Regions from separate parts of the Jeotgalibacillus sp. JSM ZJ347 genome, predicted to be linked through region 1. Evidence: predicted binding sites of a transcription regulator. Region 1 holds the regulator's gene; each other region holds the start of a gene.

The links. Region 1 encodes Rex, which represses fermentation and respiration genes when NADH is low (regulators of the CRP and FNR family bind a similar motif). Its sites were predicted from a motif close to TTGTGAAATATTTCACAA; they were not measured.
Region 2: a site for Rex is predicted at 4,980-4,997, ahead of ACH6CZ_RS15780 (formate/nitrite transporter family protein). Genes of this name have one in related genera too.
Region 3: a site for Rex is predicted at 5,629-5,646, ahead of cydD (thiol reductant ABC exporter subunit CydD). Genes of this name have one in related genera too.
Region 4: a site for Rex is predicted at 3,124-3,141, ahead of ACH6CZ_RS07585 (L-lactate dehydrogenase). Genes of this name have one in related genera too.

What each region holds. Positions count from the first base shown of each region.
Region 1 is NZ_JBISEN010000005.1:105,529-113,392, forward strand. Features, by position in the region: gene groL (chaperonin GroEL) at 1-918, opposite strand, end outside; gene groES (co-chaperone GroES) at 979-1,263, opposite strand; gene ACH6CZ_RS14180 (CPBP family intramembrane glutamic endopeptidase) at 1,918-2,667, shown strand; gene ACH6CZ_RS14185 (YdiK family protein) at 2,668-2,871, shown strand; gene tatC (twin-arginine translocase subunit TatC) at 3,100-3,918, opposite strand; gene ACH6CZ_RS14195 (twin-arginine translocase TatA/TatE family subunit) at 3,937-4,125, opposite strand; gene ACH6CZ_RS14200 (redox-sensing transcriptional repressor Rex) at 4,185-4,856, opposite strand; gene abc-f (ribosomal protection-like ABC-F family protein) at 5,486-7,423, shown strand.
Region 2 is NZ_JBISEN010000009.1:59,357-67,220, forward strand. Features, by position in the region: gene ACH6CZ_RS15765 (copper amine oxidase) at 1-790, opposite strand, end outside; gene ACH6CZ_RS15770 (FAD-dependent monooxygenase) at 1,090-2,706, opposite strand; gene ACH6CZ_RS15775 (cation diffusion facilitator family transporter) at 2,934-3,827, opposite strand; gene ACH6CZ_RS15780 (formate/nitrite transporter family protein) at 4,110-4,949, opposite strand; gene ACH6CZ_RS15785 (flavin monoamine oxidase family protein) at 5,059-6,126, opposite strand; gene htpX (protease HtpX) at 6,294-7,208, shown strand; gene ACH6CZ_RS15795 (spore coat associated protein CotJA) at 7,746-7,864, shown strand, end outside.
Region 3 is NZ_JBISEN010000004.1:1,382-9,245, forward strand. Features, by position in the region: gene ACH6CZ_RS12570 (NADH-dependent flavin oxidoreductase) at 1-721, opposite strand, end outside; gene ACH6CZ_RS12575 (M23 family metallopeptidase) at 823-1,767, opposite strand; gene desA (Delta(5) desaturase DesA) at 2,473-3,516, shown strand; gene ACH6CZ_RS12585 (sensor histidine kinase) at 3,623-4,756, shown strand; gene ACH6CZ_RS12590 (response regulator) at 4,753-5,352, shown strand; gene cydD (thiol reductant ABC exporter subunit CydD) at 5,683-7,404, shown strand; gene cydC (thiol reductant ABC exporter subunit CydC) at 7,397-7,864, shown strand, end outside.
Region 4 is NZ_JBISEN010000002.1:352,596-360,459, forward strand. Features, by position in the region: gene ACH6CZ_RS07580 (ABC transporter ATP-binding protein) at 1-1,711, shown strand, start outside; gene ACH6CZ_RS07585 (L-lactate dehydrogenase) at 1,930-2,871, opposite strand; gene pulA (type I pullulanase) at 3,241-6,147, opposite strand; gene ACH6CZ_RS07595 (hypothetical protein) at 6,320-6,523, shown strand; gene ACH6CZ_RS07600 (LysR family transcriptional regulator) at 6,609-7,493, opposite strand; gene ACH6CZ_RS07605 (CoA transferase subunit A) at 7,664-7,864, shown strand, end outside.

The DNA of each region.
Region 1 (7,864 bases):
ATCAAGTCCAAGGTCTTCAGTGATCACTTCACCGCCAGTCAGGATTGACAGGTCTTCAAGCATTGCTTTACGACGGTCGCCGAATCCTGGTGCTTTAACAGCTACTGCGTTGAACGTTCCGCGAAGCTTGTTCACAACAAGTGTTGCAAGTGCTTCACCTTCAACGTCTTCAGCAACGATTAGAAGCGGCTTGTTCTGCTGGACAACCTGCTCAAGCACAGGAAGTACTTCCTGAATGCTGCCAATCTTCTTGTCAGTGATCAGGATATATGGATTTTCAAGTACTGCTTCCATTTTGTCAGAATCAGTGACCATGTATGGTGATGCATATCCGCGGTCGAACTGCATACCTTCTACAACGTCAAGCTCTGTTGTGAACCCTTTTGATTCTTCGATTGTAATAACGCCGTCGTTACCAACGCGCTCCATAGCTTCAGCGATCAGCTGGCCAACTTCTTCGTCAGCTGCTGAAATTGCTGCAACCTGTGCGATTGAATCTTTGCCTTCGATTGGCTTAGAGATTGCTTTTAATTCTTCAAGTGCAGACTGAACCGCTTTTTCGATACCCTTACGTACGCCAACAGGGTTAGCACCTGCAGTTACGTTTTTCAGACCTTCACGGATCATTGCCTGTGCAAGAACCGTTGCAGTTGTTGTACCGTCACCAGCGATTTCATTTGTCTTGCTCGCTACTTCAGCGACAAGCTTAGCACCCATGTTTTCAAATGCATCTTCAAGCTCGATTTCTTTTGCAATTGTTACACCGTCATTTGTAATCAGCGGTGAGCCGAATTTCTTTTCAAGAACAACGTTACGTCCTTTTGGTCCAAGTGTTACCTTTACTGCATCAGCAAGCTGATCAACACCGCGAAGCATTGAGCGGCGAGCTTCTTCACTAAATTTAATTTCTTTAGCCATTTGTAAGGTTCCTCCCAGAATGTAATATGGTTTTAAATCTTATGTTTTTAAATAATTGAATTAGTTTACGACAGCCAGAATATCGCTTTCACGAAGGATAAGGTATTCTGTGCCCTGGTATTTCACTTCTGTTCCAGCGTACTTAGAGAAAAGGATACGGTCATCAACAGATACTTCAAGCTCAACACGCTCACCGTTTTCAAGCACACGTCCTGTACCTACGGCAACGATCTTACCTTCCTGCGGCTTTTCTTTCGCACTATCCGGAAGTACAATCCCGCTTGACGTTTTATCCTCAGACTCTACCAGCTCAATTACTACGCGATCACCTAATGGTTTTAACAAGTGAAACAACCTCCTTGAATTATGTTCATTCGTTTATTAGCACTCTTCACATATGAGTGCTAACACAAGTATTAGTTTAAATAATTTGAGATGGTTTTGCAAGTATCTTGGACTTAAATTTTTCTAAAAGTTTGATCACTGGAACCGCTGCTTCTTTCCGTGGGGGACTGCGCTTTCCTGCCCCCGGCCGGTGAGCTTCCTCAGGCTTCGCCTTGCGGGATCTCACCTGTCCTTTCCCGGGGCGGGAGTCTCCGTCCCCCACTGCAAGAAGCAGCTAAATTGGGTAAATTTATTATGTAATTTCAAAAGATATTTAAAAGCAACGTATTCCTCCTCTTGATAGGCAGATCTGTTTAATCGAATTTTGTGACGCACTACTCAGCCGGATGACCCTTGGAGCAGAGGGCGAAGACTCCTGCGGCATAGAAGCGACAGCTGAGACCCCGCAGAGCGTAGCTCGAGGAGGCTCAGCGCGCGGCCGCGGAAAGCGAAGCCCTCTGCGGAAAGGGTCACCCGGCGTATTAAAAACACCACAATGTCTACCCTATTCACAAAATGTCTACTTAATACGTCTGACATCGTAGCTATCAATTGAAGGCGCTGTAGTTCAATAGTAGAATAAACAGAACGAATCTATTTCAAAGGAGTATGATTGTGAACCGCACCTTTCTCATTATATTAATCACATACGTAGCTATGCAGCTTTCCACATTTATCGCTGTACCACTCGCACTATTTATCAGCGGAATGGTCAGTGACAGTGAACCTGCCGTGCTGCTGTATTCAATATCGGGCTACTGGATCTTTATCAGCTTTACGATTGCACTGATTGTGATTTTACTGATCATGAATAAAAATAAAGGCGTCATGGATCTGCCGGGTAAAAAGGCAAGTCCAGGGATGGCGGCGCTGTGGTCATTTATCGGGATCTTCCTGGCATTCTTCAGTCAGGCGATTGCAGTCGGCATTGAGTCGCTGATCGGAATTGATCCGGGATCACAGAATACAGCTGACATCATCAGCCTGCTGTCATACGTCCCGCTCGCAGCTGTAGCGGTTGCGGTGATTGGACCAATTTTAGAGGAAATTGTGTTCCGTGGCGTAATCTTCGGCTGGTTCTATCGTAAATATAATTTCTTTATCTCAGGGCTGATCAGTGCGCTGATCTTTGCGGTGATTCACTTCGACTTCACCCATATCCTGATTTATGCGGCAATGGGCTATGCATTCGCGTTCCTTTATGCATATACTAAACGAATCATCGTACCAATCATCGCGCATATGGCAATCAACACATTTGTCGTGATGACGCAGTTCTTCTTTGCTGATGAAATTCAGCGGATCATTGAAATGAATGAAGCAGTCTTCGTACTGTGGCGCTTTGCAATAGGAGGAATTTTGTAAATGAAATCTCCATTAGGACACGGTATCTTCTATCTGATACTTGGGGTATTCTTCGTCTACTTCGCTGTCAACAGCGTAAACGAAAACGGCTGGGGCTTCTTCGCTTATCTGTTTGTTGCATTCGCAACGTATGATATCGGGGCTGGTTTGAGGCTGATTGGACTCCACTTTAAGATTAAGAAGCATATGAATGAGAAGAAGTAGCGGCTGAGGTCGCTGCTTTTTTGTTTGTGGATGATGCGGGGTCGTGTCTCGGGCATAGGTACAATTACACTTTTCTACGAACGACCCTGTTTTTTCTAAGAAGGTCACCGTTTTTTCTCCGAACATGGCTGCTCGTTCTAAGGACCGTAATGGTTTTTCTAAGAACATCACTCATCTTTCTACGAACCTCCCCAACCCACACCCACACAAAAAAGAAAACAGCCGGAATCACTCCCCGCTGTTCTCCTTCATTGCTTCTTTTTTCGCAAGTTCGCGGTCGATCCGCTCCCTGCGTTCTTTTTCCTCTAGCTCAAGCTGTTCGGCTTCAGCTTTTTGTGCTTTTTTATAGCCGATTTTCGCAATCCACAAGCTGATTTCGTATAGTAAAATCAGCGGTACGGTTACGATCATGTGTGAGAAAATGTCTGGCGGCGTCACAAAGGCTGCGACGACGAGCAGGCCGAAGTATGCGTACTTACGGATGCTTGCCAGAAACATTGGTGTGACGATTCCAAGTCTTGTGACGAATAACATGATCACCGGCAGCTGGAATAAGAAGCCGAACGGGATAGTCATTTGAAATAAGAACTGGAAGAATTCGTTGATTCCGATAACCTGCTCGATCTCAAGATTGTTCGACAGGTTCATCATGAAGCGGACAACGAATGGGAATAAAATAAAATATGCGAACGCAAGGCCTGCTAAAAACAGGATAACGGATGCCGGAATGTAACTGAGGGTTACTTTCCGTTCTCTGTCATGCAGGCCCGGACTGATAAATGCCCAAAGCTGGTAGAGTATTACTGGTGCCGTCATGATCAACGCAGTGAACATGATAATCTGGAAATAGATCTTTACAGGATCCGTTACCCGGAATGCATTCAATGTCATCGATGCTGCTTCGTCTGAAGACTGGAGGAATTTCATGAGCGGTTCTGCTAAGAAAAAGCCTCCTACCATCGAAATGACAAAGAAAACGACTACAATGATGAGTCGTTTTCTTATTTCACCTATATGTTCATGGACGGTCATATCTTGCTGGTTCATATGGCCACCATCCCGTAATTATTGCTGTTTTTCGTCTTTCTTAGCCGGCTTTACATCGTCATCATCATCTGCAAGTCCTTTTGTTGCATCCTTGAATTCACGAAGGGTGCTGCCTGCTGCTTTCCCAAGCTCCGGCAGTTTTTTAGGACCAAAAATTAATAATGCAACGACTGCAATCACGGCAAGGCTGATTCCACCTGGTAACATGATGCGTGCACCTCCTCTTTCTTCCTATATCATAAATTAAATTAAGCTTTTTGGCTATTCTATATTTCTTCTAATTGTGACGTTTCTACGTCATCTGTTCCATAATTCTTCAGGAAATAAATGAGTGACTGAAGCTCGACAGCAAGATCAATATGATGGATTCTCATATGCTCAGGCACAGAGAGTCTGGCAGGTGTGAAATTCAGAATTCCCTTTACCTTCAGATCGATCAATCGGTCGGTGATTCCCTGTGCAGGACCAGCCGGCACAGTGAGGATTGCGACTTCAATGTTGCTCTCCTTCACTCTTTCCTCAAGATCATTCATTGCATACACAGGTACTTCTCCAATTGAAGTGCCCGCTTTTTTCGGATCCGCGTCAAACGCCATTTCAATCTTTGTATTATTGTTTTTCAGGAAATTATAATGTAAAAACGCAGTACCTAAGTTTCCGACACCAATCAGCACAACTTTTGTCGTCTCGTCCTGATCAAGTGTTTTACGGAAAAAGGACAGCAGGTATTCTACATTATACCCATAACCCTTTTTGCCAAGTGCACCAAAATAAGAAAAATCACGTCTGATCGTTGCTGAATCCACCTTTACAGCATCGCTCAGCTCTTTCGAAGAAACACGCTGCTTTCCTGATGAATGCAGGTTCTTCAGAAAACGGTAGTAAAGCGGAAGCCGCTTCGCCGTTGCCTGAGGAATCTTCATTTGTTCCTGACTCATTCCTGTACTCCCCCTAAATCCAACAGTGCGCCTGGCACCGCATGTAAAGTGAAGCTGTGAACGCTTCCAAATCTATATTTTGTTAATGGTTCTATAACGCGGATGATCTACGTGCAGGACTGCGCTTTCCGCGGCCGGACAGTGAGCCTCCTCAATGCTACGCATTTCCGGGGTCTCACTTGTCCTTTCCCGCCGCAGGAGTCTCCGTCCGGGACGAAGATCATCCGCTGAGTGAGTATATCTAACATCGTTTAGATTTACTCTCTCATTTATCAAACTATAAAATAGTACTTTGTTGTAAAGTTATCCTTCTTACCAAAGCGTTGAGCGTAGCGTAAGGCGGCGACTCCGGGACGATTAGTTGGAAGCTGAGACCCCACAGCCGTAGGCGAGGAGGCTCAGCAACAACCGTCCGGAAAGCGTCCGCCTGAAGCGCAGCGAAACAACCATTTATATAAGAACAATCTTTCACAACAAATTCCTTTTAAATACATTCCAAGTCCCTATTGTATCATACACCATTAAGGTATCCGCTTGCAAAGTATGCAAGTTTTTTCACAATGACAGTTCGTTGCTTATCATAACGCTGTTACGATACACTTAGATAGGAAGAAAAATGAGGTGAGCGAATGATTTTACTACAGGTCAATAATCTCTCCAAGTCGTTTGGCGCAGAAGAGATTATTGCTAATATAAAGCTTGAAGTTCAGACCAAGGACCGGATCGCACTTGTCGGCCGTAACGGTGCCGGGAAGTCTACCCTTTTAAAAATTATTGCCGGTCAGCTTTCGCATGACGACGGCGATATTAATAAACCAAAAGGCGTGTCGATCGGGTACCTTGAACAGCACAGCGGACTTGAATCTGAGCTGTCGATCTGGGAAGAAATGATGACTGTATTTGATTACTTAAAAGACATGGAAAAACGCCTGCGTGAAGCCGAGCAGCAGATGGCAGATCCGGACGTGTATGAAAATGAGGAACGCTATAACCGTCTGGTGACCGAATACGATGAGCTGCAGGTACAGTTCAAAGACGCCGGCGGGTATCAGTATGAAGCGGATATCAGAACCGTGCTTCACGGGCTGCGCTTCCAGTCGTTTGATTACGATACACCGATCTCAACGTTAAGCGGTGGTCAGAAAACGCGTCTTGCTTTGGGTAAATTACTTTTAACCAAGCCTGACGTCATGATCCTCGATGAGCCGACCAACCACCTGGACATTGATACACTCAGCTGGCTGGAGTCTTATCTGCAGGGTTACCCGGGCGCGATTTTAATCGTCTCACACGACCGCTACTTTTTAGATAAAATCGTCAATCAGGTTGTGGAGATCTCACGTAAGCGTTCAAAGAAATTCCACGGCAACTACAGCCGTTATCTGGATCAGAAGGCGCTTGATTATGAGCGTGAGATGAAGGAATTTGAGAAGCAACAGGAAGAGATCGCGAAGATGGAAGACTTTGTCGCGCGGAACCTGGCGCGGGCTTCGACAACGAAAATGGCACAGAGCCGCCGTAAAAAGCTACAAAAGATGGACAGGATGGACCGTCCAAAAGGCGATGAGAAATCAGCAAGCTTCGGCTTCTCGATTGACCGTCAGAGCGGGAATGACGTCCTTAAGCTGCAGGATCTCTCTGTCGGCTATGATGCCCCCGTTTCAAGTAACATCAACGCAGCGATCACACGGGAAGACAGCATTGCGCTGATCGGACCAAACGGCGTTGGGAAGTCTACCCTTTTAAAAACGATTGTTAAAAGAATTCCTGCGCTTGCGGGTCAGATTCAATACGGATCGAATGTCAGCATCGGCTACTACGACCAGCAGCAGGCAGAACTGCATTCGAATAAAACGGTGCTGAATGAACTGTGGGATGACTATCCGATGAAAAATGAAAAGGATATCCGTACGGTGCTTGGTAACTTCCTCTTTTCAGGGGATGACGTGCTGAAGCCGGTTTCTACACTAAGCGGTGGCGAGAAAGCTCGTCTTGCGCTCGCAAAGCTGATGATGCAGAAATCGAATCTGCTGATTTTAGATGAGCCGACTAACCACCTGGATCTCGATAGTAAAGAGATTTTGGAGAATGCGCTGATCGATTATCCGGGCACGATTCTGTTTGTATCGCACGACCGCTATTTTATCAACAGGCTTGCGACAAAGGTGCTTGAGCTATCGCCTGATGGCAGCACAGAGTATCTTGGCGACTATGATTATTATATGGAAAAGCTGAGTGAACAGGCTGAGCTTGCGGCGATTGAAGAACGCGAGCGCCTTGAGAAAGCGCCAGCCGCTGAAAAAGCTACTGACAAATCATCTTTTGCGCTTGATAAGGAAAAACAGAAGGCTGAACGAAAGAAACGCAGGCGTCTTGAGGAAATTGAGCTGCTGATTACAGAGCTTGAAGGTACGATTGAAGAGCATGAAAATCTGCTGTGTGATCCGGAGATTTTCCAGGATCATGAGCGCGTGATGGAATCCAACCAGGCCATTGATCAGGCAAAAGCTGAGATGGATCAGCTGCTTGAGGAGTGGGCTGAATTGGAAGAAGAATTGAGTGAGTGAGTGTTTTGTGCAGGAATCCTTTTGGGGTTCCTGTTTTTTGTTTGTTGGGTTTGTGGTTCAGGAGATTACAGCGGGTGTTCCGGAGATTTGGCTGATGGTCCGAAAGATTATCGCGGGTGTTCAGAACATTTCGCCGGTGGTACCGGAAATTGTATCATTTAGCCCACCCCACTCCTCACCTGATTTTACAGTTTTGGCGTTTGGCTGGCCGGGTTCATGGAAAAATAAGTCATGTTTTTAGAAAAACAATCAAGGTCCCCAGAACAAACAGCCATGTCCGTAGAAAAAACAGGTACCTTCTTAGAAAAACCAAGGTGGTTCGTAGAAAAGTGTAATTTGACCTATCCGCCTGTCCCGCACGATCACTCTAAAATCCAGCAGCACATTTCACAAACTCAAACTACTCCCCACCCAAATTCTCACCGATTCCCACGTATCCTC
Region 2 (7,864 bases), on a different contig from region 1:
TGTTCATATCTTCAGCCCACGTTGCAAAGTCATAGTCCTCAGCACCGCTTACACCTTTTTGCATGCTCATTGTTGCAAGTGCAAAGTGTTCAGCTGCAAGGTTGTTTAAAGTTGATCTCAGGTCAGCTGCGGGTGAATCTGCTTTTGATCCTTCAAAGTTATCCGGCATTTGCGTGACGATTGCGACAGATAGTGCTTTACTGATATCAAACATTCTGTCGTAGCCTTCCATAAAGTGAGTAAAGTAAGCTTCATAATCACCTTCTACATAGCTGTCAAAAGCATTAATGACGTCCTGTTCGTGTGCTACGAGCACTTCTACCGCTGCTTCTTCAGGAAGATTTCCTTCTGTTGCCGTTGCAAGAAATCCGCCAAATTCCTGTGTAAATTCTTCAACTTCCGCTTCAGCAGCTGCTCTTAAGTCAGCATCATCTGATTTTGCTGCTTCAACAAAGTCCGGTGAATAATCGTTGTGGTTAACGAAGATGTCTTCAAACTGCTGTGCACCTTCCGCGCCGTAAATTGATTCAATTGCCGGCGTCATGTCTAAAGCATTTTGATCAAGAGCTGCATAAGCTTGTTCTTCATCCGGTGCGTCATTGTAATCTTTCACCATCGCATTGACTGCAAGTACATAGTGCTCTGATAGTAATTGATCCAGTGTTGCCCGAAGATCTGATGCCGGCGTGATTGCTGTCGGCTCTTCTGCTGCAAGCCCTGTAGTTGGTGCGATTAACGAAAGTCCAAGTACTGGTGCTGCGATTCTCTTAAGTAGTTTTTTCTTTTGCATGTGTAACTCTCCTTTTTGTTGTAATTTATTTGGTTTCAAACAGCTAACGAAGAAAGTTTGGATTTGGATCACTTTTTTTAAAAAAAGTTTTTAATTAGTGTGCAGGTTGTCGTCATTTAAGCTGAAGTTGGGACAATCCCGGCCCAGGTTGTAGTGATACACCCGGGAACCTGTACCATTCCCAAGCCAGCTTGTAGCAATCACCCAAAAAGTTTGTCCGATCCAGCACTTACCTTGTAGCACCGCACCCTCACCACAAAAAAAGAAGCCCTCACAATTAAGGCTTCTCCTCCAACTATCTAAATAAAATACCGCTTCAACTTTGCCATCACTTTACGTACATCCGCTGAGCCATCATGAAAACCGACGTGGCCATCGGGGCGGATAAAGAGCGTGCTGCCTTTTTGCATACCGAGATTATGATCCAAATCACGGTGAACGTCATAAATAATCGGGAGTTCATCCCGTTCGGTGATCACCGTTCCTCCACGGGCAACAAGATAGACCTTCAGCATATCCGGGAATGCCCGGTTTGCTTCATGAGCAAAATCATATGCATAGTCAATCAGGTCCTGCTCATAGCAGTCAATATAGATTAAGCACACATACCCGATCCGCTGAATAAGCGGGTACAGGCGCTCGTCTGTTGTTCCTTCATTGAAAAGAATCTGATCCGGTACGCGCTCACCGGCCTGGATTGCTTTTCGCGGGAGGGATTTGTCTTTAAATGAACGGTTAATCGGCGTTTTGTCGTAATCACTGTGTACGTGTGACAGCGCATTTGCAAACCTGGACTGAACCCAGCCCTGTGAAAGTACTGCCTTTCCTGACCAGTTTCTCGCTTTGCCGAGCAGCCCTTTCAAATGAATGAGCTTCAGTTCCATGGTCGTATTAAAGATTACTTCTTTTGCAACAGGGGCCCGTTCTTCATGATATGTGTCTAAGAATGGACTGCCTGCGTACCCTTTTAAGACGGTATCAATTTTCCAGCAGAGATTTCCGACGTCTTCAAGACCAATATTCATCCCCTGACCACCTAGGGGATTATTGATGTGTGCTGCGTCCCCAACGAAAAACACATTGCCGACGCGGTAACTTGGCACCTGTCTGTGGGCAGTACCGAAGTAAGCGAGCCATTTTGGATGCTGAACTTTATAAGAGTGGTCAAGAATGGTATCGAGTGCCGTCTGGAGCTCGTATAGTTTCATCTCACGTTTGCGTGGTCCGCCCTGCCTCGTTCTGTCAAAGCCGACAACGCGGTAAGTACCATCTTTATAAGGAAAGAATGCAGCCGCTCCTCTGTCATTCAAGTGAAGATTAATGTGAATTTCCTTCATCTCAGGAATTTCAACATCACCTGTAAAAAACGTGATGCCTTCATCTTCACCGATAAATGGTACATCCAGTTCTTCACGGACTTTACTATGTGAGCCGTCGCAGGCAAGCAGATATTTCGCAAAGTAGGTCTTCGTGATGCCGTTGTGAAGAGCTGTTACATAGACACCATTGTCTTTTTGTGTCACATCAAGCACTTCATGCTCCCTGAAAACCTGACCTCCTCTGCCGTTCAGGTGGTTCTCTAAAATTTCTTCGATTTCATCCTGTGGAATAATGAGCATGTAAGGGTATCTGCTTTTAATATGATATAACTCAACGTAAGAAGGATGCTTTCCTGCCAGATGGAGCTTAGCACCTGGACCAGGATATCCCCGTTTTAAAAATGGTTTATTCACGCCAAGGAATTCGAATAGTTCAAGTGACCTTGCCTGGACCCCAAGCGCTTTTGATAACACTGAACGTCCAGGTTTTTTCTCCAGGCAGATATAGTCTACGCCACGCTTTGTCATCACGTTTGCTGCCATAAGTCCTGCGGGCCCTGCTCCGATAATCAGTACATCTGTTTCGATCACAGCCATGAGACGTGCTCCTTTCGTTCACCTGAGCTGATGTTTCACAGATCCGTTACTATTACGTTAGCACATGTTCTCTACTGCTAACCAACTTTAATGCGGATTCGCTCAAATTAGATAACCTACATTATCGATACCCTTATTCCGCATGATCATGCGCTCTAGGAACATTTTTGTAAAGTCAGCTGTGCAAAACCACCAACGACCTTTAACAAAGCTTTTATAAAAGGAGCTTATTCTTCATTATATGGATTGATATGAACCAGCACATTGTTAATATCTTCATGCCGCTCAAGCAGTCTGCGCTTCACGTTTTTGGAAATACGGTGCCCCTCTTCCACTGTAATATATGGATCCACACTGACTTTAATATCAATGACAATATAGTGGCCATGTGATCTGGCTAACAGCTCGTCAACCCTTTTTACACCAGGTGTCGTCATGACCGTTTCGATAAAGGGATTAGTTTGATCTGCATCCAGCACCTGCTCCATCATAATCGAACCGGCTTCCTTTGCGAGTGAAAAACCGATTTTCACAACAATAAGTGAGACGACCAGCCCTGCGATTGGATCGGCATACAGTAAAAAAGTCAGCTCCAGCCTTTCACCAAGAATCGCCCCGCCCACCCCTAGAAAAGCAGCGACTGAGGAAAGCGCATCTGATCTGTGGTGCCAGGCTTCTGCCATCAATGCAGAGCTATTAATTTTTTTAGCGATCCGTTTTTTATAATGAAATAAGACCTCTTTTAAAAGAATGGAAAAAATAATGACTGCAAGTGCAATCGTTCCTGGCGCTTCCGGAACCTCTCCAAAGAAAACGCCTGCTGATGAAGTGGCAACCTCCACACCAACTACTACCAGTAAAATAGCAACGATAATGGTTGCTATGTTCTCCGCTTTCCCGTGACCATAAGGATGATCATCATCCGGCGGCTTTCGTGCTGTACGCAGCCCTGCCAGAACAGCGATAGACCCCGCGACATCCGAAGCAGAATGCGCCGCATCAGCGACAAGTGCCCGGCTCCCTGAAATATAGCCGAATATGCCTTTTAATATGGTTAACAGCGTATTTGCCATGATTCCAACCCACGTGGCAAACTCCGCTTCCTTAAATCGATTGTTCATTTAGTCACACCACCTGTGCAAATTTGTTGCAGCTTCATTATCCTATCAGACTGCTCATGAGTGGGTCTATACAAACCTTTTTATAAAGAGTCACTAATGTTTATGGTGTTAAATGAATTATGTCTAAGGGAAAAATGTTGGTTTAACACAAAAAAGGAATTTCTATCTATGTATAGATAGAAATTCCCTCCAGAAAAAGATTTATTCATTAATTATGATTTACTAAATTACAAAGCAAAACTGCCTTCATACAGTTTTCACCGAATAAAGACAGTTTTAAGCTTATTTCTCTAAAGCAGCCTTTGGTGAAGATGCTTTAACAGACGATTTTGCCGTCAATTCTTTTTCTTTTTTAGCTGAATTCAAATACGTGTAAAGCACTCCTACAAAGAATGCGCCTCCCACGATATTACCGAGCGTCACAATCAGCACATTTTCAACCGCAGCCTGCACCGTTACAAGCGCAGTGTGCGGTGCTGACAGTGCGATTGAAAATAAAGCCATATTGGCAATGCTATGTTCATATCCGGAGATAAAGAAGGTGAAGACGAACAGGATCATCAGCACAATTTTAGACATATCATCCTTTACCTGAAGCGGAATCCATACAGCCAGGCAGACAAGCCAGTTTGCAAGGATTGCTCTGAAGAACATCTCTGAATACGGCAGGTTCATTTTCTTTTCAGCAGCAGTAATCAGATACGATTCTGCCGGATCCATTGTCGCAAATAAACCGGTCATGACAATTAATCCAGTGAAGAATAAAATACCAACCAAATTACCGAGGTAGCAAGCGCCCCATACGCGCAGCGTGTCCATCCAGTTTGTTTTTTTCTTCATTGCCCCAACGACCATATACATCGTGTTAGATGTGAAAAGCTCCGTTTTCCCGTATAAAATTAGGCAAAATGCAACGCCAAAGAAGATTGCATTAATAAAATAAGTTGCCGGTGATGCCGCTTCGTAAAACGGCTGCGCCAGACGGAATGCCATCACGACTGCCATCCCAACGTACATACCCGCAAGCATGGCACGTACTATATAATGATTCGGCTGCTCTTTCAGTAGATCTCTCTTTAAAGTGGCAGCGCCCAGTAATTTCTCAATTGTAGACTGTTCCATTCTTCACCATCCTGAATTCCGTGTTAATTTTTGTGATTCAATTCACAGATCAGTGTAAATGGGTAAGCGCTGCCAGTACAATAGTGTTTTTTATTGTTTGATTAATTAGTTAATTTCTTTCCAAAATTACGCTTGCTGTACGTTCCGCTGAACGGATCGCTCCTTCTAAATGGCCGCCTGATCCTGAAGCTGTTTCAGTGCCTGCGATTAGCAGTTTTCCATGCCAGGGACCTGTGATGTCAAGTGGACGATACTGCGGAAAATCAATCAGCGGAAGTGCATCTTCCTCCGTTGCTGTATCATCATCCGTGGCCCAGTCTTTATATAATACTGAGCTCGGCATCCCTGCTTTATCTCCATATAACCTTGTTAGCTGAGCAAGTGCCATCTTCTTCACTTTGTCCGCACCAAGCTGAAAGCGCTGAGCAGCTGATAAATTGAAGAAACCAAACAAAGCGCCCTGACCTGTAGCAGCCGTTGCATCATGCACTTCCTGAAGCGGTCCCGCCCAGCTCAATGCCTGACCTGAAAGGTTCTGTTCACGCCAAAAAGGCTGATCATAGACAGCAACTATTTTTGCCTGCCCTGCCATCCAGGTTGGCAGATCAGCGAGTGCGGGCAGTTCAGGTGAAAATGAGATTCTTTTTGTGAGACGTGGTGGTAGTGCAAGAACGACTGCTGATCCCCCGTATACCAATTCCTCTCCTTCACTGTTTACTGCATGAACACTGACTTCATCTTCGTGATTCATGTTGATTGCAGTGATTGTTTTATTTAATTCAATTGTATTTGCAGGGAGCGTATCTGCAACTGCTTCAATCATTGACTGCATCCCCCCTTCAAGGCGCTCAGACCTTTCTGCTGCATGAGCCGGCAGAGTATGACGCTGCGCCGGACTTTCAGTGGATTGCTCAAATAACAAATCACCATTTGTGTGCTGGGTGAACGTTTTTAACCCGAGTTTTTTGATAACCGCTGTAATTGCATGCTCATGCTCCGGCCAGAACCATGTAGGTCCAAGATCAAAATTTGCCCCGGCAGCTTCTTCAGTTATCACCCTGCCGCCGATTCTGTTTCTCGATTCAATGACCTTGCATTCAATTCCATTTTCAGAAAGTAAAGATGCTGTATATAAACCGCTTAATCCGGCTCCCACAATTATGACTGGCTTGTTCATATAAATAGCTCCTATCTGTTTCAATCATTGACTTCATTGTAATGACCGCGTATTTCATACACAACTAAACTGTTTTAATGAAGAAACTTTTTGCCTTTCTTTTGTCACGCTTTTCAGAGAAAACTATGCTACAATAATCACAAACTAATGTAAGAGGAGGCGCATAAATGGGCAAAAGAATTTTACTCTTTTTATTAACAAACATCCTTGTCATGACGACAATTGTGATCGTCTGGTCACTCATTGTTTCATATACAGGAATCAACGGTTCATTCCAGACAGGCGGACCAGGGCTTGGAATTGACTTCATTTCACTTGGTGTATTTAGTTTAATCGTAGGTTTTGCAGGGGCATTCATCTCACTTGCGATGTCACGCATGATGGCGAAATGGATGATGAAGGTAAAGGTACTCGATCCGGATGGCGACCTGACTGCACAGGAACGTGAAGTTGTTGAAAAGGTGCACCGCTTCTCTCGCGCAGCCGGTTTAACGCATATGCCTCAGGTCGGAATCTATCCTTCTCCTGAAGTGAACGCTTTTGCAACAGGTCCTTCTAAAAAGAAATCACTTGTCGCAGTATCTCAGGGGCTGCTTGATAACATGGACGACGATGCAGTTGAAGGCGTCATCGCGCACGAAGTTGCACACGTATCAAACGGAGATATGGTTACAATGACGCTGCTTCAGGGTATTGTGAATACATTTGTTGTATTCCTGTCGCGCATTGTTGCAATCGTTGTCAGCCGTTTTGTCCGTGAAGAGCTGCAGATGATTGTTCAGTTTGCGGCGATTATCATCTTCCAGATTCTATTCTCGATTCTCGGAAGTATGGTTGTGAGTGCCTACTCAAGACACCGCGAATTCCACGCTGACCGTGGTGGCGGTGACTTAGCTGGAAACGATAAAATGGCGCATGCGCTGCGTTCGTTAAAAGCACTGGCAAACCGTACCAATGTAAAAGATCATACAGATGATTCAGCTGTTGCCACAATGAAAATCAGTGGTAAAGGCGGCGTGATGAGACTATTCTCAACTCACCCTGACCTTGATGAGCGTATTGCACGTTTGGAACAGCGATGATTTAAAAGTTTGGGAACCGCCTGGGATGGCGGTTCTTTTTTTATGGCGGTGATATTGCTCCAAACTGGATTGTGGATATGACGTATTTTTGGGTGGATTGCTACAACTCAGGCGGGGATTGCGACAAATTCCCGGGTGTATCGCTACAACTCCAGCACGAATTGCTGCAACTTCGGCACAAACAGCAACAATCGCCCTGCATGCACTTGGGAAACAAAGATATAGTTTCTTAAAGGCATGAAGAGAGTGCGGTGCAGCATCTGCTGGATGGGATAGGGACATTTGCGAGCGGGATTGATACAACATCGGCGTGGATTGATACAACTTCCCGGGCGTATCGCTACAACCTCGGCCGGGATTGCTACAACTCCAGCTGAAACAGCAACAACTGGCGACAGCAGCCCTTCATGCACTTAAGTCACATGGGTTAAGCCAATCATTAGCTTATCCAACCTCCGGCTTCTTCCCCTACACTTCTACTCCCCACCCCACCTGCATATACTCTTCAGGTAATCTGAATCCACAGGAGGGACAGCTATGTCTCAACCGAATAACCCGTTCAGACGGTATTACCTTCCTTTTAGAGGTATGTTCGATCCGTGTCCGCCGCTCGGTCCAAAGGTGTATGTGACACCACCAAATTTATTTATCGGATT
Region 3 (7,864 bases), on a different contig from region 1:
TGTCTTCCATTGTAATGCCAGGTTCTTCACGCTCTTCAGGTGACAGACGATAGCCAACGATAAATGACTCATCTCCGAATTCTTTTACCGTCTTATTTACCTCGTTAATCACTGCAAGTGGGAATGTCATGCGTTTTTCAACAGATCCGCCCCATTTATCTTCACGTCTGTTTGAGTGGGGAGAGAAGAACTGCTGGATCAGATACGTGTTCGCCCCATGAATTTCCACTCCATCAAACCCCGCTTCAATCGCACGGCGTGTTGCATCACCAAATGCCTTGATAATATTTTCAATTTCATCATTTGTCAGTTCACGCGGTGTCATTGCCCCTTCACGTACCGGTGCAACTGCACTCGCACTGACTGTCTGATTGTCAGGCAGCAGTTCAGGCGGAGCCATTCTGCCTGCGTGGAAGATTTGTAAAATCGCTTTTGCGCCTTCACCTTTAATTGTGTCAGCAAGCTTTTTCAGACTTGGTACCAGGTCGTCGCGGTGTGCGCCGATTTCCCCTTGGAACCCTTTGCCGTCATCGGTTACATTGGCTACTGCAGTAAGAACTGCCCCAACGCCGCCTGAGCGGACGCGGTAGTATGCAAGCTCCTCATCTGTTACTTCACCGTTATCTTTTGAAGAAAAGTTCGTCATTGGTGCCATCAGCACTCTATTTTTAAGTGTTACGCCATTTTTTAATGTAAATGACTCTAAGAATTTTTTAGTCATTATGATCTTCCTCCTTCAAAAATCAAAAATGTAATCTCACAGACATCATTATAATGGCTCTTTCGGGTAACTAAAAGAAACCTGCTCATTGAATGTGCAGGTCAGCTTGATTCCCATTTTCTTAATGAAGGATAAGGGTCATATGCCCATTGGTTTTTTCCGTTATCAATATACATGCCGTAGTGGAGGTGGGGAGGGAACTTTCCGCTTGTCCCTTCTTTACCATATCCGGAGCTTCCAACATATCCTATCAGATCACCGGCTTTAACAATATCACCCTGCTTCAGCCCCTTTTTAAAACTGGAAAGGTGTGCGTAATAATGATAAACGTTATGGATATCCCTGAGACCCACGCGCCATCCGCCATAATCATTCCAGCCGAGCGCTTCAATCTTTCCGTAAGTCGTAGCAAGCACAGGAGTCCCGTAACCAGCGAAAAGGTCAGTCCCTTCATGCATCCGCCGGCCACCCCAGCCCCGCTTACCGCCCCATGTACTGCGGTAACTGTATAAATAATCTTTTTGCAGCGGAAATACATGTGTGTATAGATCAAGCGTATTAAACTGCTGGTATAACTCAGCGATCGTCATGATCTGACTGACGGACTCTTTTCTATCGTAGTAGGCTTTTACCGCATCTTTAAAGGAATCGTAACTGTTAATATAGTCTGCCATTGAGCCGAAAATATCCTCCGGATCATTTGGATCAGCCTTGCCATCCCCATTCGCATCCTGTCCAATCCCGCCAAAAAACTCAATAAAATATGGAGAGAGGTTTGACTGATCCGGGTGAAGCGGACCAAACCAGCGCTCTTCAGAGATTGTCAGTGCAAGCGGCCCTTCTTTCTTTTCGATATCCTGGCGGAGCGGCTGAATATTCCGCTCGAACTGATCGATGGCTGCAAGGTAATACCATGGCACACCCTGATGGTGATAAGCAGTGTAATAAGTCAAACGTTCGTTTAAAAGCGTCTTACGGTCTTCAACAGCAGCTGCAGTTGAAAAAATGAGCAGAAAGCTGACAGTCGCAGCTAAGAAAGTTTTCATATTGTTCACCTCGGGAGTAGTATGTGTAAGTGAGATGATTTCAAGCGTTATTTTAGAGTTTTTGGATTTGGAGTGTTGCGGTGTGCGGAGCGCGGAGCGGATGTCGTTGTTTTGGGCAGAGTTGTAGCAATCTGGCCCGGAGTTGTAGTGATACGCCCGGGAAGATGTAGTGATTCGTGCCAGAGATGTAGCAATTTCTCACTTTTGATGTGTTATCCCACAGCAGCGTCGTAGCACATTCGCTCTTGATGCTTTTGAGAAACAAAAGACAGTTTCCGAAGTGCATGCAGGGCTGGGGTGGCGGATGTCGTTGTTTTGGGGGAAGTTGTAGTAATTCTGGGTGGAGTTGTAGCAATCTGGCCCAGAGTTTGTAGCGATACGCCCGGGAAGTTGTAGCAATTCCACCGCAGTTTGTAGCAATCAGCTGCATTGTCCGCGTCTTATGCCCGTCAGAGCTGACCAAGCACCTTCCGCTTTTCGAGGTGTCCAGCTCCAGCAGGCAGGCCCTCGAGTCATAAGCCACACTGAGAAAATGGGAAAGATCACCCATTTCTCTCAGTGCGTCTTATGCTTGTCGGACCTAAACGCCTGCTTCCGCTTTTCGGGATATGACAAGTGTCACATCTTTTTCCTTACACTCATGACTTATTTTATTTCGGGGAAAGCTTTATGATGAGGTCATAAGAGTTACAGAAGGAGGAAAACATGAGTAAACAAAAAACAGCAGAGTTGCGCAAAAGTGTCTCTCCTTATGAAAAAGCTGATATGAAAGCAAGTATCAGACAAATGATTAATACCATACCACCATTTTTTATTTTATGGTTTTTAGCGTATCAGAGTCTTGAGATTTCGTATTTATTAACACTGGGTCTTGGGGTCATTGCGGCAGGGTTTGTCGTACGGATCTTTATTATTTTCCATGATTGCTGTCACGGATCATTTTTCAAAAACAAAAAGCTGAATAACCTGGTTGGCACATTAACCGGAATTGTGACGATGTTCCCTTATGAAAAGTGGAAGCGTGAGCATTCGATTCACCATGCGACGAGTGGTAATCTTGATAAGCGCGGAACAGGCGATATCTGGATTATGACAGTGGAAGAGTATAAGAAGGCTTCATGGAAAGAAAGACTTTCTTACAGAATGTACCGCAATCCGCTTGTGATGTTTGGACTTGGACCGCTTTATCTGTTCCTTGTCACAAACCGTATGAATAGAAAAGACGCACGTAAAAAAGAGCGTAAAAACACGTATATCACGAATGCTTCAATCGTTGTTTTATACACAGGCATGATCTTATGGCTCGGTTGGGAAGCGTTCCTGCTTGTCCATGGACCGATTATGTTTATCTCAGGTTTCCTTGGGATCTGGCTGTTTTATGTGCAGCATCAGTTTGAGGATTCCTATTTCGAGGATGAATCTGAATGGGATTATGTAAAGGCTGCTGTAGATGGAAGTTCATTTTATAAGCTGCCAAGAGTGCTTCAGTGGGTAACAGGTAATATCGGTTATCATCATGTTCACCATTTAAGCCCTAGAGTGCCGAACTATCATCTTGAAAAAGCGCATGAATCCACTCCGCCGCTTCACAAGGCGACTACGATTACGATGCGTTCAAGTCTTGAATCAATCAAATTCCGATTGTACGACGAATCACGTAAAACATTTGTCAGCTTCAATGAAGTCAAGAGACAGATTAAAAAAGAAAAAATGTCAATTGAACTTCGTCGGATGCAGACGAGATCTTAATTTAAAGCGCCTGAAGGGTATAAAGACCTTTCGGGCGTTTTTTTGCGGACCTTCTGAACACTCTTTCATCCGTGCTATACTGATACATGAGAAAGGCGGAATGCTTGTGCAAAAATGGTATAACATTTTTCCGAAAAACACAGGATTGAATATATATATTTGGATTATCTTTTGTATGCTGCCTTTTTATTTTATTTTAAGATCATCCGGCTGGGTTGAAATTTCAACCGGGGTAGCGATGATTCTGGTATTTTTTGCAGCTTACCGGCTGACCTATCTGACAAAAGGCTGGGTGAACTATGTCTGGGTAGGCATTGCCATCGCGATTAGTATTGCCATGACGATTTTATTTGGATTCGTTTATTTTGCGATCTTTCTTTCATTTATGATTGCAAGTGTTCAGCATAAAGTAGGGTTTTTTACGCTATACGGAATCCTGGTTGGCTCTACAATCATCACAGTCAATATTGCATTTTTCACACAGGACCAGCTGTTTTTTACACAGTTCCCGTTCGTATTAGTCAGCGTGATTGGTGTGATTTTACTACCGCTTAATTCATACAACAGAATGAAGCGTGAAAAGCTTGAAGGACAGCTTGAATATGCACAAAAGCGTATTTCAGATCTGATGGTCATGGAAGAACGTCAGCGGATTGCACGGGACCTGCACGATACGCTTGGTCAAAAGCTTTCATTAATTGGTTTAAAAAGTGATCTTGCTGCAAAGCTGGTCACTGCAAACCCCGAAAATGCCAAAAGTGAATTGAATGATATAAACCAGACTGCACGCACAGCACTGAAAGAAGTGAGAGAGCTTGTATCAGATATGCGCGGGACAAAGCTTGATGAAGAAATCATGCATATCCGTGAGCTGCTTCACGTGGCACAGATTAGGCCTGAAGTAAAAGGAAATCCGATACTTGAGAATGTTCCGCTTTTAGTAGAAAATGTGGTCAGCATGTGCCTGAAAGAAGCTGTCACCAATGTTGTAAAACACAGCAGTGCCACGCATTGTAAGGTGGTAATTGAACAGCTTCCTAAAGAATTAAAAGTGACAGTTGAAGATAACGGGAAGGGATTCGCGATCGACCGTTCAATAGAAGGAAACGGGTTGAGAGGCATGAGAGAGCGCCTGGAGTTTGTAAATGGCACGCTTGATGTAGAAAGCGGACTCGGTACGAACATTACGATTTGTGTACCGACCGTACTGAAGCAGGTCTCTAAGGAGGAAGCGCAATGATAAAAATCGTGTTAGCTGAAGATCAGACAATGCTGCTCGGAGCGCTTGGCTCCCTGCTTGATCTTGAAGATGATATGGAAGTTATAGGCAAAGCAAAAAACGGGGAAGAAGCCGTTGAAATGGTGAAATCCCTTCAACCTGATATTTGTATTATGGACATTGAAATGCCGTTGAAAACTGGTCTTGATGCTGCAGAAGAATTAAAAGATGAACCGGCGAAAATCATTATCCTGACGACATTCGCAAGACCTGGGTACTTCGAAAGAGCCAGAAAGGCCGGAGTCAGCGGTTACTTATTAAAAGACAGCCCGAGTGAAGAACTTGCACGCTCAATCCGTACCATCATGGAAGGACGCAGAATCTATGCCCCTGAACTCGTCGATATGGCTCTGACAGAAGCAAACCCGCTGACAGAGCGTGAGCGTGAAGTGATGGAACTGATTGCAGAAGGTAAAACAACAAAAGAAATCGCCGGCACACTCTTCATCACAAACGGCACAGTCCGAAACTATATCTCAGTCATACTAGACAAACTCGAAGTCTCAAACCGAATAGAAGCCATCTCCCGCTTCAGAGAGAAGGGCTGGTTTAAATAAAGTTAGGTTGATTTGATCTTGTATTACCCTCATTTCATATTTGTGTTTCTGAGGTGAACGGAGCGTAAGGCGGCGACTCCAGCAGGAGAAGCCGGACAGGTAAAACCCCGCAGCGCGAAGCGCGAGGAGGCTCACCGCCGGCCCTGCGGAAAGCGTCCGCCTGAAGCGCAGAGAACCGGTTATTAAGTATTCTTCAATTCCTACATACAAATGTGCTCAAACAATCCTATCCCATGAAAAATCACGTATAATCATATATAATAACAATATACACACATGTGAATTTATTCACAATATCGTCAATAATTAACGATCGGAGAGATTTGATCTATGAATCAACTTTCGCAATATGCGAAGCAATATAAAGGCACGCGCTTATTAATGATTATAGTCGCTCTGTTAACAGGGGCAAGTATCATTGCGCAGGCCTATTTTATCGTCAAAATTGTAGACGAAGTATTTTTAAAAGGAGCAGCCCTCTCAGATGTTGTTCCGCTCTTCGGGTGGCTTGCGCTGGCACTGATTGCCCGTGCAGCATTGACCTATGCGAGCGGACGCACGGGAGCCTGGCTTTCTGCAAAAGTGAAGCAGACCATTCGTGAAAAGCTGCTTGAAAAATATGCAGGAAATCCTGTTCAGGCTTCACTGCAGGGACAGTCCGGACGCAAAGTTAGTGTGCTGATGGATGCGGTAGATGAGGTGGACAGTTATTTCAGTAAGTATATTCCCCAGCTCACTTTAACTGCATTTATCCCTCTGATGATCATTGTAACTGCGTTTTGGCAGGACTGGATTACGGGAACGGTTCTACTTGTTTCAGCTCCGTTTATCCCGCTGTTTTTTATCATCATCGGGATCAAAACGCAAAAGAAATCTGAAGAACAGTTAGAGCAGCTTTCTGCTTTTTCAGGAACATTTTTAGATACGCTTCAGGGGCTGACAACGCTGAAGTTATTCGGTCAGGCAAAAAAGCAGCGGGATACGATTGAAGACAGCAGCCTGAAGTTCAGGGATGCTACATTGGAAGTGCTCAAGATCGCTTTCATCTCTTCACTGGCACTTGAGTATATCTCGATGCTTGGTGTTGGACTTGTCGCACTTGAGCTTGGACTGAGACTGATTTATTTTGAGAGTGTCACATTCTTCACAGCATTTTTCATGCTGGTGTTGGCACCTGAATTTTACGTGGCGATCAGAGAGCTTGGAAACGCCTTTCATACAGGAAGAGGCAGTATCGGTGCTGCCAAGTTAATTGATGAAGAGCTTTCAAAAGAAGAAGATCGTGTGAACTGGGGAAGTGAACAGCTTTCATCAGACAAGCCGCCGCACATTCAGTTTGACCAGACTGTCTTTCAGTATGGGAAAGAGGGCTTTGGCCTTGGACCGTTAGAGGCGGATATTAAACCTTATGAAAATATTGCGTTGATTGGAAAAAGTGGATCAGGAAAGTCAACTGCATTAAATTTGCTTAGTGGACTGATTGCTCCTACATCAGGTGCAATTACAGTGAATGGTAAAAATCTATCCCATTACGAAGAAAAAAGCTGGTTTGATCAGCTCAGCTATATCTCTCAGCAGCCGTTTATTTTCTCTGGAACGCTCGCTGATAACATTGCAATCGGAAGTAAAAAGGAAGCAACGCGCAGCGAAATTGAATCAGCCGCTGACAAAGCAGGTTTAACACCGCTGATTGAAACGCTTCAAAAGGGACTTGATACGCCTGTTGGAGAAGGTGGGCGAGGCCTTTCAGGAGGCGAGAGGCAGCGTCTGGCACTTGCAAGGGCGTTCCTGAAAAAACCTTCTATCATTCTGTTCGATGAGCCGACAACAGGGCTTGATCTGAAAACAGAACAAATTCTGACGGCGTCAATGGAGGAGCTCTCAAAACGTGCAACAGTCATTACCGTTGCACACAGACTTTATACGATTAGAAATGCTGATCAGATTCTGATGCTTGAAGACGGATCATTGAAAACAAGGGGTAAGCATCAGGATTTATTAAAAGAGCCCGCCTATCAGGAAATGATACAGGGAGGTGGAGCAAGTGCGTGAGCTTAGTATTGTATTAAGGCAAATTGCAGCAGAGAAGAAAAACGTCTGGTACTCCGTTCTGTTCGGCTATATCGGCGGCGTCACGGCAGCAGGTCTGTTTGCAGCAAGCGGATATCTGATTTCAAAAGCCGCACTGCTGCCGCCTGTCTACACGCTTACACTGCTCATTGCTTTTATTAAAGTGTTCGGTCTGGTGAAAGCCGGGTCAAAATATGGGGAGCGGATGGTATCGCACCGTGCAACCTTCAATATTTTAGCGGGGATCCGCGTCCGTTTCTTTGAAAAGCTTGAGCCACTGGCACCGGGTATTTTTCAGAAATTCAGAAGCGGTGATCTGCTGGCGCGGATTACAGGGGACGTTGAAAGTCTGCAAAATTTCTTTTTACGCGTCTATTATCCGCCAATCGTGCTTGTATTTGTATTCTTAAGTGCGATGATTTTTACCACGTTCTATTCTTTC
Region 4 (7,864 bases), on a different contig from region 1:
AAGATTCTTTTCTTACTATAAGCCACATAAAAAGCTTTTTATAGCGGATTTCAGCTGTGCGGTTGTTGTCGGGATTCTGGAGCTAGGCTTTCCATTGGCAGTGTCATGGTTTATTGACACGCTGCTGCCTGAAGGGAACTGGCAAGCCATTACGCTGGTCAGCTTTTTGCTCCTGTTTCTCTATCTCTCAAGTACCTCTCTTCAGTACGTTGTAAACTACTGGGGTCATAAGCTTGGGATTAATATTGAGACAGATATGCGTCAGGAGCTGTTTGAGCACGTTCAGCGGCAATCTTTTTCATTCTTTGATAATACAAAGACCGGTCATATTATGAGCCGGATTACGAATGATCTGTTTGATATCGGGGAAATGGCGCATCACGGGCCTGAGGATTTATTTATTGCCGTGATGACATTTATCGGTGCGTTCTGGATTATGCTGACAATCAATGTGAAGCTTGCACTGATCGCGATCATTGTTGTGCCGTTTCTGATCTGGCTGATTACATATGCCAATATCAGGATGAATACAGCCTGGAAGATGATGTACAGCAATATTGCTGAGGTAAACGCCAGGGTGGAGGACAGCGTATCAGGCGCACGCGTCGTTCAGTCATTTACAAATGAAAAGCATGAAATTAAACGTTTTACGACTGATAACAGGCACTATCGCCAGTCTAAAGTCGGTGCTTATAAAGTCATGGCGTTCAGCCTGTCAGGTATGTATATCATGACGCGTCTGATTGTACTCGTTGTACTCGTATTCGGCGCGTATCTCAGCCTGAATAATGAGCTGTCGTACGGAGAGCTGGTTGCATTTGTTTTATACATTAATGTGCTTTTTAAACCGATTGATAAAATCAGTGCACTGCTTGAAATGTATCCAAAAGGTATGGCCGGGTTCAAACGTTTTACAGATTTACTCGACCAGGCTCCGGTGATTACCAATCGTCCGGGTGCAAAAGAGGTTGATCATTTAGAAGGGGAGATTGAATTTGACCGCGTGTCTTTTAGCTATGATGATCAAAAGGGCGTACTAAGTGATATTTCCCTCAAGCTGAACCGCGGGGAGACTGTTGCGTTTGTAGGGCCGTCCGGTGCAGGGAAAACAACGATCTGTTCACTGATTCCAAGGTTTTATGATGTAAAAGAAGGTGCGATCAGGATTGATGGGATGGATATCCGTGATGTGACAAAGGAGTCGCTCAGAAGTCAGATTGGAATCGTACAGCAGGATGTCTTCCTTTTCACAGGAACACTTCGTGAAAATATTGCTTATGGCAGACTTGATGCCACTGATGAAGAAATTCAGGAAGCTGCGCGAAAAGCAAATCTGGAGTCAGTAGTGGACGGTCTGCCGCTCGGCTACAATACGCAGATTGGTGAGCGTGGCTTAAAGCTGTCAGGCGGTCAGAAGCAGCGGATAGCCATCGCGAGAATGTTTTTAAAGAATCCATCTATTCTGATCCTGGACGAAGCAACTTCAGCACTTGATACAGAAACGGAAGCGATGATTCAGGGTGCAATTGAAGAGCTTGCAAAAGGCCGCACGACGCTTGTGATCGCACACAGACTGGCGACGATCAGAAAAGCGGACCGCGTTGTCGTGGTGACAGAAGAGGGGATTGCAGAAGATGGTACCCATGCAGAACTGCTTGAGCAGGATGGGATTTTTGCGAATTTGCACCGGGTTCAGTATGAGCAGGTTTGATAGGGCGTGGTGGTTCGGCGGGAAATAATGAATGTTCAACGGGAAATGGCAGGCGTTCGACGTAAAAGTAACGATGTTCGACGCTCAGATACTCATGTTCGACGCAAAAACCGCCATGTTCGCCACTTCATGTCATTTGACCTATCCCACTAACGCTGCCCGGACGCCGAACCTTATCAAAAAACCAGCTGTTGCCCCCGCAACAGCTGGTTTTTCACTTAAAAATGAGGCTTCAAAATCCCTCTCAGCACATCTGCACTGTGAGCAAATTGCTCTTTTTCCTTATCACTTAAATTCAATTCAATGACCTCGCGCAGCCCGCCCCGGTTGATCACAGCGGGAACTCCGATATACACATCTTCCTCGCCATATTCACCTTCCATCAGTGCAGATACAGTCAGAATGCTGTTTTCATTATGAAGAATGGCTCTTGTAATCCGCACCAGTCCCATCGCAATACCATAATAGGTCGCGCCTTTACTATTAATGATCTGGTAGGCGGCATCACGGACTTTGACGAAAATATCATCAAGATCCTCCTGCGTATATTCAGGGTACTTTTTAATCATATCAAGCACTGCTACGCCGCCGACATCGACTGAACTGTAGACCGGAAGCTCACTGTCACCATGTTCGCCGATAATGTAGCCGTGAACGTTCTGCGGAGCGACCTGGAAATACTCGCCGAGCAGGTAACGGAAACGTGCTGTATCTAAAATGGTACCGGAGCCAATCACGCGCTCTTTTGGAAATCCGCTGTACTTCCATACAGCATATGTTAAGACGTCTACAGGATTTGTCGCGACAAGGAAGATTCCATCAAATCCACTGCCGACAACCTGTGTGACGATTGAATGGAAGATTTTCAGGTTCTTTTCAACCAGCTGCAAGCGTGTTTCCCCGGGCTTCTGGTTCGCACCCGCACAAATGACAACGAGATCAACATCTTTACAATTTTCATATGTTCCGAATGAAATGTTTAATGATTGCTGAGCGAAGACTTTCCCGTGATTCAGATCGAGTACGTCACCTTTCGCTTTATCTTCATTGAGGTCAATCATGATCAGCTCATCAGCAACGCCCTGATTTAACAGTCCAAATGCATAACTTGAGCCGACAAAGCCTGTTCCAATCAATGCAACGCGATTTCCTTTTACCATTTTCACAACACACCTTTTCAATTAGAATGATGTTCTGGTTTTATTATAAGCGATATTAAAGTTGGCTGTTGATTGTAGCTCCAGGGGGACGCTTTCCGCAGGGTCGGCGGTAAGCCTCCTCGTGCTTCGCACTGCGGGGTCTTACCTGTCCGACTTCTCCTGCTGGAGTCGCCCCCTTCCGCTACAATCACCAGTTGTGCAGAAACAAAAATGATTTTTAGTACATCTTTATTATAAGTCATAAAAAATATATTGTGAATAGTTTCACAATATATTTTTCCGTTAAACCTATACTTAAATCTCACATACTCCAGCAGATATCCTGCAAACAAACCCCTGCTCCTTCATTAGGAAACAGGGGTTTATAACTTATTTCAGTTTTCCATCTTTCAGTAGTACGATACTGCTCAATCCATCAACTTCTATACTCTTACCTTTCTCCACCGACAATACTTCAGTGCCAGCTTCTTCACTGTTCACAAGTACTTTCCAAGGTCCTTTACCAGGCAGGGAAACTGAAACGGCTTCCTTGTTTGCGTTATGCACGACAAACAGGTGACGGTTCTTTTTCTCCTGGAGTGTATAAGCAATTGTATTAGCAGGGGATGCAGCGAATGTCAGGCGCTCATCAATTTCATCTGCATTTGTCAGTCTGAATGCATCATATTTTTGACGAAGGTCAATTAAGCCTGCCATGTATTCTACTTCATCGTTAAATGCAGCGCGTCGTTCCCAGTCCATCTGATTCACGCTGTCAGGTGACTGATAGCTGTTATGGTCGCCACCTTTTGTGCGCATGAATTCCTGTCCTGCATGGATAAATGAGATTCCCTGAGACGTCAGCACGATTGAAGAACCAAGCTTGTGCATCGACTTCATTTCCTCAAGTGATGCATCAGGATTTGTTTTCTCAAGCTTATCCCACAGCGTCAGATTGTCGTGTGCTTCAACGTATTGGACGACCTGATCAGGATCACGGTAAGTCGCGAAGCTGTCGTCATATGCAAGTCCGCCTGCTACACTCTGTCGCATGATGTCTTCCATACCTTGTTTACCATTTATAAAGCCTGGATCAGTATCTTCCCAAACACTGCCTTTTGCACCGTCACGCATTGTGTCGTTGAAGTGCGCAACGCGTTCCATATCTTCAGCATTTTTCTGGTTAGCTTTCAGCTCAGCATCAAGTGGCGTATTCAGATCCCAGCCTTCTCCAAGGACAATAATAGATGGATCAATTTCATCTAATGCTTCGCGTACTTCATTCATTGTATCTGTGTCATGAATACCCATTAAGTCAAAACGGAAGCCGTCCATATCGTATTCTTCAGCCCAGTATGAAACGGAATCCACGATAAATTTCTGCATCATTTTACGTTCAGAAGCTGTATCATTTCCAACGCCAGTCCCATTTGCAAGGGAACCATCCTCGTTGTAACGGAAGTAGTAGCCAGGTACAAGCTGGTGGAAGTTTGATTCATTTACAGCGTACATATGGTTGTATACCACATCCATAATGACACCCAGATCTTCTTCATGAAGTGTGTGAATCATTTCTTTCAGCTCTTCTACTCTGACTTCAGGGTCATAAGGGTCAGTTGAGTATGAACCTTCCGGCGTATTATAGTTTTTCGGATCATATCCCCAGTTGAATTGTGGTGTATCAAGATTCGTTTCATCTACTGTACGATAGTCATAGATTGGCAGGAACTGAACGTGAGACACACCAAGGTTTAAAATGTGGTCAAGTCCGGTTGCATAGCCTTCAGGACCAGTTGAACCTTTTTCAGTCACACCAAGGTATTTTCCTTTGTTTTCAATCCCGCTTTCAGGCTGAATCGAAAGGTCTCTGACATGCAGCTCATAGATCGTCGCATCTTCAGGGTTTTCACCCTTTGAGAATGTCTCCCAGCCGTCAGGGTTTGTGCGGTCAAGATCAAGGACTGCACCTTTATCACCATTTACAGAAGTGGAGCGCACATAAGGGTCAACTGCTTCACGCCACTCATCACCGATTTTTACTTTATAAGTATAAAGCTGGTTGTGAAGGTCGCCTTCAACTGCTGCTGTCCACGTTCCTTTTTCAGCAGCATCCATTACAATTTCTTCGCCTTCAACAGCATCCCAACTATCATAAAGAACAAGCCGAGCTTCGCTTGCAGTAGGTGCCCAGAGGCGGAAATCGGTTTTTTCCTCAGTATACGTATTCCCTAAATCATCGCCATCATAAAAGTACATCTCGTCAAATGATTCTGAACGGATTACTTTACCAACCTGAACAGTTGCGTCACCGAAAAAGTCCGTTTGAATCGTATACGTCTGTGTCAGATCAATATCTTCTACTGTTTCGATCGTCACTTTGTTCGTCAAAGGATCTGTGCCTTCAAAAGGACGAATATCTGCAATTGTCAGTCCATTTAACGTAATGCCTGGATCTTCAGATGAAGTGTCGATTGGCAGGTTAGTCGTTAACGTAATTTCATTTACTTCATCAATTGTTGCGCTCACAATGCGTGGTGTTGAATCAATATATTTTGAATCATAGTAAATCCCTTTATCACTTTGAACGATCCAGACCTCAGCTGTACCGTCTTCATTAAGTTTCGTAATATAGCGGTCGCCAAATTCCTGATCAGCCCAGGCATTATCACCTTCTGTTTTCTTTACGATAAAGCCGACTTTATTAAACAATTTATCGCTTGAAACCGTGAAGTCTGCAGTTAATCCAAACTCATCCTCACTTGTAAACTGGATTTCCTGACCATCGCCATTTTCAGGCCATGACCAAAGGTTCCACCCTTCGTAATTGCCATCAAAACGGTAATAGTGAAGTGTTACGTCAACTTCATTGAATGCAGGGAACTCACGATATTCACCGTCCGGTGGGGAAGTGTAGACTGTGTCATCACCGGATTTAATCCAGACCTCAGCAACGCCTGCTTCAGTCTCAGCCCAGCGGTCACCGCCGTCCTTTTCCCAGGTATCAGTTCTGACAATGAAGCCAATTCGATCATGTGACCCTTCAAGATCAACAGTCGCGATCTTTCCAAAGTCATCTTCACCTGTAAATTCGTGTACCTGACCTTCGCCGCCTTCAGGCCATACCCACAGATTCCAGTCCTGTGTGGCATCAGGTGCTTCCTCATAATGAACAATTAGTGTTGAATATGTATTGCTTTCTGCTTGTGCCGTATGGTTGGCAAACGGTTGCACAACCGGCAATAAAGAAACGATTAATAAAAATGATAACCATCCTGCAAGAAACTTTTTACGATTCACATTCATTCCTCCTTATATTTGGTATGATTAGGATTATAAGGTGAGAATAGTCTGATTGAAAGCGTTTGCACAAAAGTTGCACAAAACAAATCCATTGGACTAGTGAACAAATTGTGACTATATGTTCTGAAAGATCAGAAAACGGGAGTATTTTCATAGGAGGTTTTCAAGTATGAAGGTGATCGGTTATTTTCTGTTTGGTCTAATGATTGCGACTACGATCTTTTTGATTGCAGGTCCGATTGTAGGAGGGGTCATTGCATTTGCACTTCTTTTCACAATTCAGCTGGCCAAACCGTTTGAAGAAAAGCCTGCTAAAAACCGTGTGGCTGAGGCATATGAGAAATATTTAGAAGAAAGAGAAACCGGATCATAAGGCGATCCGGTTTTTTGGTGGAAATATGGCTGCAGGATGAAGGAAGTCCCAACTTCAGCAGTAAGACTTCCTTCAAATCACCTTGCTACCAGCCTTCATGAAGTCCCTGAACCGTTTTAATAAATTCCTTTGTCGCATATGGCATATATCGATTTTTGGCTGAAATAATTCCAAGCACCCATGGAAAAGGCTTAGACAGATTCACCATTCTCACATCCGGATCCATCACGCGGCGTCCAATCTGTTCAGGCATTAACGTCACGCCAAGATTTTTTGATACCATCCCCACAATAAAATCCCACTGAGAGCTTTCGTAAGCAATCTGCGGTGTAAAACCTTCTTCAATGCAGACTTCAATTGTACGGCTGTTCAGTGTGAATTCTTTACTTAACAGCAAAAAGGGATCCTTTTTCAACTCAATCAGGTCAATGACATCTCTTTTGGCAAGCGGGTGAGACTTATGGACAAGCAATTTAATTTCCTGATGAACGAACTCAATTGAATCAAATTTGTTCTCATCAACCGGCAATAGAACGAAGCCAAGGTCCACTTCTCCTTCGAGGACTTTTTCCTCCACACGCTGTGCACCAACCTCTGTCAGAGAGATTGTTACATCGGGAAACTGCTGCTGAAATTCAGCAATGATGCGTGGGAAAAATAGTGTACTGATGACAGGGGGTAAACCGATTGTAATGCGTCCTTTTTTAACATTCATCGTGTCATAGAGGGAAATGGATAGATCTTCTATACTGTTAACAACTTTCTGGGCCTGTTCAAATACAATTTCTCCTGCGTCTGTTAACGCAATTCTTTTCGCAGAACGGTCAATTAACGTCACCTCTAATTCCTCTTCCAGATTCTTCACCATTTTACTTAAGGTCGGCTGTGTAACATGCAGCGTCTGAGCTGCTTTTGTATAGCTTCTTTGTCTGGCTACTTCTATAAAATATTGCAGCTGTCTAATATCCACTTCGCACGCTCCTATAACTTTTATCTATCGTTATTATAATTATTATTCATTTTACCTATCAAAAAGATCAAGGTAAACTGAAAAACGTAAATCAGTCAAAATTTTGCCACAATTGAAGTGGTTTTATTTTTTAAGTGAAAAGTAAGCGTTTACAAGAAGGGGTGGTTTTGTTGAAGACGGTGTATCAGAGTTTTGAGGAAGCGGTGAAAGATGTTCAGGATGGAGCAGTCATCATGGTGGGAGGCTTCGGATTAGTTGGTATTCCTGAAAATTTAATTCTTGCGCTTGAGAAATCGGGTGTGAAGGATTTAACGGTGATTTCGAATAACTGCGGAGTCGATGACTGGGGACTTGGCAGGCTATTAAAAAAT